2 regions of the Lottiidibacillus patelloidae genome follow, and region 2 is predicted to be linked to the other one. Evidence: a T-box and tRNA genes for the amino acid it is inferred to sense, from the RefSeq annotation. Region 2 holds a T-box; the other holds one or more tRNA genes.
The links. The T-box of region 2 lies ahead of leuS (leucine--tRNA ligase). A T-box ahead of a tRNA ligase gene usually reads a tRNA of that ligase, here a tRNA-Leu.
Positions count from the first base shown of each region.

Region 1: it has a tRNA-Leu gene. The T-box ahead of leuS (leucine--tRNA ligase) is inferred to sense a tRNA for this amino acid. The anticodon was not compared.

Region 1 is NZ_NPIA01000001.1:3,600-10,017, forward strand. It holds gene CIB95_RS00090 (bifunctional diguanylate cyclase/phosphodiesterase) at 1-330, shown strand, start outside; gene CIB95_RS00095 (DMT family transporter) at 555-1,463, shown strand; tRNA gene CIB95_RS00100 (tRNA-Leu) at 1,586-1,666, shown strand; gene CIB95_RS00105 (nuclear transport factor 2 family protein) at 1,732-2,118, opposite strand; gene CIB95_RS00110 (VOC family protein) at 2,377-2,754, shown strand; gene CIB95_RS00115 (arylamine N-acetyltransferase family protein) at 2,920-3,693, shown strand; gene CIB95_RS00120 (SDR family NAD(P)-dependent oxidoreductase) at 3,762-4,520, shown strand; gene CIB95_RS00125 (FAD-dependent oxidoreductase) at 4,608-6,188, shown strand; gene CIB95_RS00130 (LysM peptidoglycan-binding domain-containing protein) at 6,310-6,418, shown strand, end outside.
Region 2 is NZ_NPIA01000008.1:66,103-72,520, forward strand. It holds gene leuS (leucine--tRNA ligase) at 1-2,334, opposite strand, end outside; T-box leader at 2,400-2,636, opposite strand; gene CIB95_RS13495 (MDR family MFS transporter) at 2,720-3,910, opposite strand; gene CIB95_RS13500 (TIGR01212 family radical SAM protein) at 4,098-5,048, shown strand; gene CIB95_RS13505 (tRNA (mnm(5)s(2)U34)-methyltransferase) at 5,049-5,621, shown strand; gene CIB95_RS13510 (GNAT family N-acetyltransferase) at 5,657-6,100, shown strand; gene CIB95_RS13515 (tetraprenyl-beta-curcumene synthase family protein) at 6,364-6,418, opposite strand, start outside.

The sequences.
Region 1 (6,418 bases), on a different contig from region 2:
CTCGGAGTCAAAATATCTTTAGATGATTTTGGCACAGGTTATTCAAGCCTAAGTGTCTTAGTAAATCTACCTATCGATGAACTTAAGATTGATCGTTCATTTGTAATAGATATGATGAGATCAGAGAAAAAGCGTTCTATTATAAAAAATATAATTAAATTAGGGAATGACTTAAATATAAGCACAGTTGCAGAAGGAATAGAAACAGAAGATGATTTAAGTTTCTTAAAAGGTGAATTGTGTGAACTTGGGCAAGGATATTTATTTTTAAAGCCAGTTCCAGCAAATGAATTAATTTTTGATGGAAATGGTGTCTTAGTGAAAAAGTAAGTGGATAATACTTTTTCGCTATCATGCTAAATTCAAGTCCATAGTTAAGTGATCTAACGACATAACTTATTGTGTGTCGTTTTTCTTGTTATAGAAAGGGTTACTAGCTATTTCGAGCTAAATAAAAGATACCTACATATATTAATAGACTTTAATTCTTTCGTTTTTACAAATTTCATATATACTTACAACTAGAATATAAAAAATGCGCGAGGTTAAATATGATGAACCAACCAAAAATAAACCCTTATTTCATGTTAGCAATTGGTGTAATTGCTGTATCAAGTTCAGCAATTTTAGTAAAGCTTTCTTCTGCACCTGCTCCTGTCATTGCTTTTTATCGTTTATTTTTTTCCGTAGTAATTATGCTGCCTTTATTTTTAATAAAATATCGTCATGAACTTAAACTTATAACAAAACGAGATTGGCTATTTTCAGCAGTCTCTGGTGTATTTTTAGCATTTCATTTCATTTTATGGTTTGAATCATTGAATTACACATCTGTTGCAAGTTCAACGGTATTAGTTACATTACAGCCGATCTTTGCTTTCGTAGGAACATACCTTTTCTTCAAAGAAAAGCTTAAGCTTCAAGCAATACTAAGTGGAGCTCTAGGAATAAGTGGAAGTATTATTGTTAGTTGGGGCGATTTTGCTATAAGTGGTATGGCTTTATATGGAGACTTTTTAGCGTTACTCGCTTGTGCGATGGTTACAGCATATTTATTATTTGGGCAGACAGTCCGTAAAAGGTTATCACTTATTACGTATACATTTGTTGTCTATGGTATTTGTACGTTCACGTTATTTTTATATGTGGTTACACTTCAATATGAACTTTATCCATATCCACAGTCTGATTGGCTTTATTTTGTATTGCTTGCTATTGTGCCGACGTTACTAGGGCATACGCTATTTAATTGGTCGTTGAAGTGGTTAAGTACTTCTACAATTTCGATGAGTATACTTTTTGAGCCAATTGGTGCTTCGATATTAGCGTATTATATATTAGGAGAAATGGTATTGTGGACACAGGTCATTGGTGGTGGAGTCATTATTATTGGAATCTTGATGTTTTTAATGAGTGAAAGAAAAGCAAGAAGGTCATTCCAGAAAGCAAGTATAACGGAGTAGTGTTGCTATAATTAAATCTTCGAATTGAGTGGAGCTATTGAGGTAGGAAAACTCTAGTTGACATAGCTCTATTAAGATGTTAAGTTATATCTTGTCCGATATAGTAATAACTATAGTAATATGCCGGTGTGGCGGAATTGGCAGACGCGCACGACTCAAAATCGTGTTCCTCTGGAGTGCCGGTTCGACCCCGGCCACCGGTATCAAACTAATACAAAAACACTCACTTTGTGAGTGTTTTTTTGTTTTACACATTTGTTGAAGTTAATCAAAACATCCCATTCTCATTCGGAGAATTTTCGGGGATTTGTTGGCCGACATCCCACATTTCAACGATTTCGTCATTTTCAAAGCGGAAGATATGGACAATAGCTGCTCCGATATCATCGGCATTTTGCTTCACATGCGAATATACAACAACTCTATCACCTTCTTGCAACGCAAGCTTAACTTCAAAAATCTTGTTAGGGGCATCTACATGATTTTCCTCCATTGCAACGATGAGTGATTCTGCATCACCATGGAAATAAGGGTTGTGATGACATAAATCAGCGCTTGTGTACCGCTTGAATGCATCACGAATGTTCCCAGCTACGACGAGTTTCAAAAAAGCGATTGCTTCTTCTTTCATTGAAATATTTGATTCTATATTCATTTGGTTCATCCTTTCATTCTATAAATTTCCTTTAAACTATTAATTGAAGCTTATGATAGATATGAATCTATGTCAATTTCCTTCCTTAGTAAGAGATGACATAATTGTCTCAGATTAATAATAGTCGAAGGTATATAATAGACACGTAGCGATGATGAAAGATGTATACGAAGGAGATGTGCTTACATAACATAGACAAAAATGCAAAATCAATTGCGTAATAGTATAATTTTAATATGTAACCTAAGGAGTGATTAGATGATAAATAAAATTGCAAAAGTATCTATCTATGTCGAGGACCAAGAACAAGCAAAGGACTTTTGGTTAAATAAAGTCGGGTTTGAAATAAAGCTGGAACAGCCAATGGGACCTGACTTTTCCTGGATTGAGGTCGGACCAAGTGATAGTAATGGTACGACGTTAATTCTTTATTCGAAAGTGGCGATGCAGCAACAACAACCTTCTAAAGTGTCACATCCATCCATACTTTTTAGTACAACGGATATTGAGTCAGCATATGAGAAAATGAAGCAAAACGATGTAAAGGTCGGTGATATGATGAGAATGCCATATGGCACAATGTTCGCTTTCTATGACCAAGATGGAAATGATTATTTATTAAGAGAAGATAAATAGCACAGTACTGTAAAATTGAAACTACTTATTAATGTTGGAAAGCAGCATTATAAGTAGTTTTTTACTTAGCAAAAAGAGGCAAATGAGCGTTTTGTGTGGAATAAAATGATATACAGGTGGCTAACGCAAAACCAACATCGTCTTTATTAAGAAGGAGTGTTGCACTTGAACATCAATTCATTATTCCGAAAAAGAATTGGAATTTCTGAAAACGAAGAAATTACTTTTGAAAAGCTCGCTTACATATTAGTGAAAACTTCACAAACGATACCTTTTGAGAATTTGGTAGTGATTGATAATAGGGAAATTGAAATCTCAAATGAATACTTAGTGAATAAGGTCTTAGTAAATAATGAAGGAGGTCTTTGCTACGAAATAAATCCTTTATTATATCTCTTTTTAAGAGAGAACGGGTTTCATGTAAACTTGTTAAGCGGAAATGTTTATGACAAAGAAAATGAACAGTTTCAACCAATAGGGGATACACATGTCACAATTCTACTTAGTCATCAGAATAAGTCTTATATCATTGATTCTGGCTTTGGCGGGAATTTACCTTTAAAGCCAGTGCCGCTAAGTGGAGAAACAGTGAAGTCAATGAATGGCGAGTTTAAAATAAAGGGGTTAGATAGGCAAGCAGGCAGATATCTGTTTGAGATGAAGATAAAAGATAAATACACGGACTGGAAAGTTGGCTATGCATTTAATGTAGATACGCCAATCGAAAGTATGGATGAATTAAATAAAATAAAAGATATTATTTTTGAGCATGAACAGTCTCCCTTTAATAAACATCCATTGGTTTCATACTTCACAGAAAGAGGAAGAACAGTCCTCACGAATACCTATTTTAGAAGTTGGGAAAACGGTGTGATGAAAAATGAAGAAATAGATGATGAGAGATTTGCAAAGTTGGTATGTCGTATTTTTAGAATTTAATAGAAAAAAGTGTCGTAAATTTAACTAGCATACATAAAACCTAGGAAATATTAGAAAGGATGAGCAACTTGGATCTTGGCTTAACTGGAAAGAAGGTATTAGTTACTGGAGGATCAAAGGGAATTGGAGAAGGAATAGCAAAAGCATTTCTTGCAGAAGGGGCAATTGTTGGCATTGCCGCTAGAGGAGGAGAAGCTTTAGAGGAAGCGAAGGCAAACTACCCTTCCATTTATACCTATCAGTGTGATGTCACAAGCGAATCAGAGCGGACAGCGTTAGTTTCAACGTTCCTCGAAGAACATGGTGGAATAGATATTCTTATTAACAATGCCGGTGGAAGTAACGGTAGTACTGTGATGAAAACAGAAATGGAAGATTTCGAGCGGGCAATGGAGTTAAATTATTATTCTGCGGTCCACTTAAGTAAACTAGCTGCCACTGAAATGAAGAAACAGCAACAAGGAGTCATTATTAATATCACCTCGATTTTCGGCCGTGAAAGTGGTGGGAAAGTAACGTATAACAATGCCAAGGCAGCATTAATTAGCTTCACAAAATCCTTTGCCGATGAAGTCATTAATGATGGCATTCGCGTAAATAGTGTCGCGCCTGGCTCAATCCTACACCCAACAGGTAATTGGCAAAGACGTCTAAACGAAAACCCTGATCAGATTAAGCAATTTGTAAAAGATGAAATACCAGCTGGACGCTTTGGAACAGTGGAAGAAGTAGCAAATGTTGTGACATTTCTAGCTTCTGATAAAGCCTCATGGGTCGTAGGTGCAAGCTGGAATGTTGATGGTGGCCAGTCGAAGATGAATATGTGATGAGTTTACGTAAACTTAAATAAGTATGAATGTTTCCCTCCATTTCTACAAAAACTAAAGCATCTTTGTTTTTAATGGAGGGCACAAATGAAAGAAGAAAATGCACAAGCAGAACAACTACCTAAATCCCCAATATCCTACTGGATCGAAGGCACGGATATTCCGACGTTCAATCAGCTACAGGAAAATATTCATGCGGATGTCGTTATTGTCGGTGGTGGGATTACCGGCATTACGACAGCGTATCTTTTAATGAAAGAAGGCAAAAAGGTCGCTTTAATTGAAGCGGATCAACTGTTGAACGGAACGACAGGGCATACGACTGCTAAAATAACGGCGCAGCACGACTTAATTTATGATGAGTACATTACTCATTTTGGCGTTAACAAAGCAAGGCTATATTATGAAGCGAATATGGAAGCGCTACAGTTCATCAAGGATACAGTGCAAGAGCAAAACATTGATTGTGAATTCGAAACAGAAGATGCATTTTTATATGCGACGACGGAGGAATACGCTAGCAAACTAGAAAAAGAATACGAAGCGTATCAAAAACTGCACATTGATGGACAGCTAGTTGATCAAATTCCGTTTAATATAAAAATCACAAAAGGACTCTCTATGAAGGGACAAGCGCAATTTCACCCACTGAAATATCTCGCGCACCTCATCCAGCTCATGAAGGAAGAGGGCTGTCTATTATTTGAAAAGACGGTTGCGGTAAATATTGAAGAAAATGGTGAAGATGTTTCTGTATTAACGAGGGATGGCTACAGCATCACAGCGAAACATATCGTTTCAAGCTCCCATTTTCCCTTTTACGAAGGAACGGGGTTATATTCAACGAGAATGTACGCGGAACGTTCGTATATTTTAGCGGTGAAAACGAAGGATGAATATCCAGGTGGCATGTATTTAAGTGTTGATCAGCCAACTCGCTCGCTTCGTTCTGTTACGATAAATGGGGAAAAAATGGTTCTCGTCGGTGGTGATAGCCATAAGTCTGGCCAAGGAAAAGACACACTTGAGCATTACAATGCGTTAAAGACCTTTGCTCAGCAGACGTTGGCAAGTGAGGAAGTCGTCTATCGTTGGTCAGCACAAGACTTAATAACAATTGATAAGTTACCGTATGTTGGTGCCATCACACCTTCTAAGCCGAATATACTTATAGCGACTGGCTACAGAAAGTGGGGTATGACAAACGGGACTGCTGCAGCGAGGCTATTAACAGATCTCATCATGGAAAAAGACAATCCATATCAAGATGTCTATAGTCCATCTAGGTTTTACGCTGACCCTAGCTTAAAGCACTTTTTTAAAGAAAATGTAGATGTCGTTAAACATTTAATAAAAGGGAAACTAGAAGTCCCCGTTAAAGAAGTGCATGAGCTCGAAAATGATGAAGGCGCCGCTGTCTTAATTGATGGCCATCGCAAAGGTGCGTACAAAGACAAGGAAGGCAACGTTCATATTGTCGATACGACTTGTACGCATTTAGGTTGCGAAGTCAATTGGAATCATGGTGAACGGTCGTGGGATTGCCCGTGTCATGGCTCGAGATTTTCCTATAATGGTGAGGTCATGGAAGGGCCGGCAGAAAAGCCGTTGCAAAAATATGATTATAAGATTCTTGATAATTTAACATCAGAGGACTCTGGATATTAAATATACTTACAACGTCTACTTCATTTGAAGAAGGCGTTTTTTAATTTCATTCTGTTCATAATTGGTTAGTTTTGACGAATACTACATACATGGAAGTTTAAGGAGAGTGGTGAGTAAATTTATGGAACAATTTAACTATGAATTACGCAAGCAAAATAATGACACATTCGCGCTAGTTATTTTTCTTGAAAATACGGAATTTGCAGATGAACTAGGAAACAAACCGAGCG
Region 2 (6,418 bases):
AACATCCTCAAGCGCAATTTTTTCTAATTGCTCCTTTGATGCATCTACTGGCACGCTAAGTTTAGCGCGAACTTTACCATTAAGTTGGACAACGATTTCTACTTCACTTTCAACAAGTTTTGTTTCATCAAATGTTGGCCAAGCTTCGTATGAAAGTGTTGTTGAATATCCTAATTTCTCCCAAAGTTCTTCACTTAGATGAGGTGCAACTGGAGAAAGTAGTTTTACAAATCCTTCTACATACTCTTTCGGTAGACTATCTGCTTTATATGCTTCATTAATGAATACCATTAGTTGTGAGATACCAACATTAAAGCGAAGTTCAGTGAAGTCTTCGGTCACTTTTTTCACTGTTTGGTGATATGTGCGTTCAAGTGATTCCGTTGAAGCACCAGTTTGGACCTTTTCACTTAATTCACCATTTTCACCTACAAATAAACGCCAGACACGATCTAAGAAACGACGTGAACCGTCTAAGCCATTTTCTGACCAAGCGATTGATGCATCAAGTGGACCCATGAACATTTCATAAAGACGTAGCGTATCCGCACCATGACTTGCAACGATATCATCAGGGTTAACAACGTTCCCTTTTGATTTACTCATTTTTTCGTTATTTTCACCTAAAATCATCCCTTGGTTATATAAACGTTGGAATGGTTCTTTTGTAGGCACTACACCGATATCGTATAACACTTTATGCCAGAAACGAGCGTAAAGTAAATGAAGTACAGCATGTTCTTGCCCGCCAATATACATATCTACAGGAAGCCACTTTTCAAGCTTAGCTGGATCTGCAAGCATTTCTTCATTATGTGGATCAATGTATCGTAAGTAGTACCACGAACTACCTGCCCACTGAGGCATTGTGTTCGTTTCACGACGACCTTTTTTCCCAGTTTCAGGGCAAACAACATTTACCCAATCTTCAATGTTAGCTAATGGTGATTCACCAGTTCCAGAAGGCTTAATTTCCTTTGTTTTTGGAAGTGTCAGTGGAAGCTCTTCAACCTTAACAGGAGAAATCGTTCCATCTTCCCAATGAATCATCGGAATAGGCTCGCCCCAATAACGTTGACGACTAAATAACCAGTCACGTAAGCGATAGTTAACTTTCTTTGTTCCACTATTATTCTCTTCAAGCCATGCAATCATTTTTGAGATTGCTTCTTCTTTCCCAAGTCCGTTAAGGAAGTCAGAGTTTACATGCTCACCTTCACCAGTGTAAGCTTCATTTTCAACATTACCACCTGCAACTACTTCAACAATTGGTAGCTCGAATTTCTTCGCAAACTCATAGTCACGCTCATCGTGAGCAGGAACTGCCATAATTGCACCAAAGCCATAGCTTACTAACACATAGTCTGCAATCCAAATTGGTAGTTTTTCACCATTTACAGGGTTAACAGCATATGCTCCTGTGAATACACCTGTTTTTTCTTTTGCTAACTCTGTACGCTCAAGGTCACTCTTATGTTTTACTTCGTCAATATAAGCTTCAACAGCATCTTTTTGCTCAGCAGTAACGATTGTTTCAACTAACGCATGCTCTGGAGCTAATACACAGTACGTTGCACCAAATAACGTGTCCGGACGAGTTGTGAAAACAGTAAATGTTTCACTTGATCCGTCAACTTTAAATTTCACTTCCGCTCCTTCAGAACGACCAATCCAGTTACGTTGCATATCTTTAATATTTTCAGGCCAATCTACTTCATCTAAATCATCAACTAAACGATCTGCATAAGCAGTAATTTTTAGCATCCATTGTTTCATTGGACGGCGTTCGACAGGGTGACCGCCACGCTCACTCTTCCCATCAATTACTTCTTCGTTTGCTAACACAGTACCAAGTGCTGGGCACCAGTTAACTGCAACTTCATCAATATATGCTAAGCCTTGTTCATATAATTTTGTGAAAATCCATTGCGTCCATTTATAGTAATTAGGGTCTGTTGTATTTACTTCACGATCCCAATCATATGAAAAACCTAATTCTTTAATTTGGCGGCGGAATGTGTTGATGTTTTGCTCAGTAAATTCCGCAGGGTCATTTCCTGTGTCTAGTGCATATTGCTCAGCAGGTAATCCAAATGCATCCCAACCAATTGGGTGTAGGACATTGTACCCTTGCATACGCTTCATACGAGATAAAATATCAGTTGCCGTATATCCTTCCGGGTGACCTACGTGAAGTCCTGCACCTGATGGATAAGGAAACATATCTAATGCGTAATAGTTATCTTTACCCTCATCTTCTGTTGTTTTAAACGTTTTTCTTTCTTCCCAATATGTTTGCCACTTTTTTTCAATCGCTTTGTGGTCAAATGACATTGTTAATTCCTCCTTGTTTTTCCAATTTTGGATAAAATAAAAAACCTCCCATCCCTAGCCTTAATGCTAGGGACGAGAGGTTGAGATCATAAGTTCAAACTTCCCGCGGTACCACCCAAATTAGTGTAACCACTCACTTTAACAATCCTTAACGCGGAGTACGGTAAGCGCTAGCATAGCAGTTAACTATGTTCACACTTACAGCTCAAAGGTGAGTTCATGAAGATCACAGGATTGACTCGCACCTACCGTCAACTCTCTAAACCTTTTTCCTCATTACTAGTCCTTTTCAAAGCTTTATAATTTTATAAGTTAATTTGTATTGTATGAATGTTTTTCCAAAGTGTCAAGGCTATAGACCAATTATTTGCAAAAAAATTTACTTTTAAACAGAAACTTGTTCATTTTCCCGCTTTAATTTCAAATCATACGTCAGTGTAGCAAAGATCGCGATAAAGAAAAGGCCAATCAATAAATAAAAGAGCATTTGAATGCCATACAAGTCAACAATAATTCCGCCAAACAAAGGACCAATCATCCGGCCACCTGTTGCTGTACTATTGACAATTCCTTGGTAAAAACCTTCTCGCCCTTTTGGCGCAAGGCTGTTTGCAATTGTTGGCACAGCTGGCCAAACTAGCATTTCACCAATCGTAAGAACAATCATCGCAATGACAAAAATACTAAATTGTTCTGCAAAAATTAATATAATAAATGAGAAGATGAAGATTACTAACCCTAAAGTTATTTGCGATTTTAATGATTTTGCACGCTTAACGAGCATTGATGCAAATGGTTGCCCTAATACGATAAGCGCCCCGTTAATCGTCCATAATAAACTATATTGCTTCAAGCTTATTCCTAACGTTTGTGTATGAGCCGAAATTGTTGCCTGCCACTGACAATAGGCAAGCCAAGCCAATAAATAAGCAACACATAAAGTTAATAAAGCGGTTAATTTTGTGCGATTTTTAATCACAAACTTTTGTTCAAGAATACTAGTAGTTCCTTGAGCATTATCTGCCGCTTTTTTAGCAAGCGGACGATATGTAAATAAAACAAGTAAAAAGAACATGAAATACATAAATCCGTTTGCGATGAAAATATATTCAAATTTATAATCCGCAACTAAACCACCAAGCGCTGCACCAACAGCAACCCCTAGATTTTGTGCAACATAAATTGCGTTAAATGCTTTTCTACCACCTTCTGGCCAAACACTACCTGCCATTGCATAGATGGAAGGAAACATAATTCCAGCCCCAAAACCTAGTACAATCATTAAAACGACATATGGCGTCCAACTATGAAATGGTACTAGTAAAAAGGCGGATGTCATCGTGATGGAAAGGCCAATTAAAATAGATTTATAACCACCAAACCGGTCAAATAATAAGCCACCGATGAGATTACCAGCTATCCCAGCTGCAGCATTAAGCATTAAAACCATACCAGCTAGTGATAATGATTTCCCTAAATGAAGATGAATATATATTGTGTTAAGTGGCCATAAAAACGAGGCACCTGTAACATTTATTATCATCCCGATAATTAAAAGCCATAAAGATCTTGGCACTAGACTTCCTCCTAAACTTTCATTTCCTTCATCATTTTATTTCGATTACCGAAAAAAATCAATGTAAAATTATTAAGCTAACGATGGCAAGGTACACTTTATTGGATAGATAGCAGTATCATGGTAAAATGCAACTAGTCTTTCTTTATTATTAACATTATTTTGCTACATGAAAGAAGGGATTATAATGTCCATTCCATATACATTTCCAGAAGGAAAACGATATAACACTTGGAACTACGAGCTTCGCCAGCATTTTGGCGAAAAAGTATTTAAAATTCCGTTAGATGCTGGCTTTGATTGCCCTAACCGTGATGGAAAAGTTGCACACGGTGGCTGTACTTTTTGCAGTGAACGAGGCTCTGGGGATTTTGCCGGAGATCGCCAAGATGATTTAATTACTCAATTTAACGATATAAAAGGACGAATGCACAAAAAGTGGAAAAATGGTAAATATATCGGCTATTTTCAAGCTTACAGCAACACATATGCACCAGTAGAAGAGCTTCGTGAAAAATTCGAAGTCATCTTGAAGCAAGAAGGTGTTGTTGGATTATCGATTGCAACTCGTCCTGATTGTTTGCCTGATGATGTAGTCGAATATTTAGCTGAACTAAACGAACGAACTTACTTATGGGTAGAGCTCGGCTTACAAACGATCCATGAAAGAACGGCCTTACTTATTAATCGTGCACATGATTATCAATGTTATGTAGACGGTGTTGCTAAATTGCGTAAACACGGTATTCGCGTCTGTGCCCACATTATTAATGGGTTGCCACTAGAAACGCCAGAAATGATGGTTGAAACGGCCAAAGAAGTTGCAAAACTAGATGTACAAGGAATTAAAATTCATCTTCTGCACTTATTAAAGAAAACACCGATGGTTAAGCAATATGAAAAAGGACTTGTCGAGTTTATGAGTCTTGAATCCTATATAACTACAGTAGTCAATCAACTGGAAGTACTTCCACCGTCTATGACGATTCACAGATTAACAGGTGATGGACCGGCTAACTTAATGATAGGTCCAATGTGGAGTATGAATAAGTGGGATGCATTAAATGGGATTGATGCAGAATTAAAAAGACGAGATAGTTACCAAGGAAAATTTTACAAAGAAAAGGTTGAACAATAAATGTTGCTAGAAAGAATATTACCGTATACAAAAACATTACTAAGACAAGCTGTTACAGAAGGCGATATCGTCATTGACGCTACTGTCGGAAATGGTAATGATACGCTTTTTTTAACAGAGCTTGTTGGGAATACAGGCCATGTTTATGGCTTCGACATTCAAAGTGAGGCTATTGAAAATACAACAAAGCTTCTTACTGAAAATAATGTTAGTGCTCGCGTAACACTTTTTCAAGAGAGCCACGACCGCTTTCCAAACCTCTTGAGCAACGATCACTTACTAAAAGTGAAGGCTGCTATTTTTAACCTTGGCTACTTGCCAAAAGGCGATAAATCCATTGTCACCAAACCCGATACAACTATTCGCGCTGTACAACAATTGCTAGAGTATATGCCAACTGGCGGCCTTATTATTTTAGTTGTGTACCACGGGCATGAAGGTGGAAAAACAGAAAAAGATGCTTTACTAGACTACTTAAAAACGATCGAACAAAAACGAGCAAATGTCTTACAATACCAATTTATTAACCAAGTAAATGATCCGCCTTTTATCGTTGCACTTGAGAAAAAGTAGATTATTATACGTGAAATTTGGAGTGTGAACTAGCAGTGGATTTTCAATTTAAGCCAATAACAATCGATTTTGTAAAACAAATAGAAGCATGGAAGTATGAAGGTGATATTGATGACCTTTATATGTATCCTTACTACACTTCCTTTGAGGAAACTGGGAGATTAATTGGCCCTGGTGGCTGTGATGGATTTGTGGCATTTTTAGATAACCATCTTGCAGGAATTTTTGAGTTTACTATTCATGAAAACTATTTTGAAATCGGACTAGCTCTTGAACCAAGTTTGGTAGGAACAGGAATTGGAACTGAGTTTGTTAACCAAGGAATAGAATTGGGTAGAAAACACTATAACAGCCATTTTGACTTCGTCAGGCTTATGGTTGAGAAGAAAAACAAAGCTGCAATTAGAGTTTATGAAAAAGCAGGATTTCACACAGTGAAGGAAATAGACGGTGAAATTGAAATGAGGAAATCTCTTTAATAGTATCAAAAGGTTGGGACAGCTGCAGGCACTCGCTTTCCGCGGGCAACGCTTCAGCCTCCTCGGGAGGTGTACTGCACCCCTATTGTTGGACACCTCACCAACATTAGGAGGAGCCAGTACAGAGTGAACTTCCTGCGGGGTCTTCAGCTGTTGCTTTTCCCGCAGGAGTCTCGTGCCTTCGACTTCTATTGATCAATATCACTGTTCGTCCTTTAAATAAACACTTGTTTTTTTCGTCCCAACCTTATTTAACTTTTATTTCATTTTCCAATTTTCAGCTTACGATAAATCATGACATTATAGTAAAAGAAATAT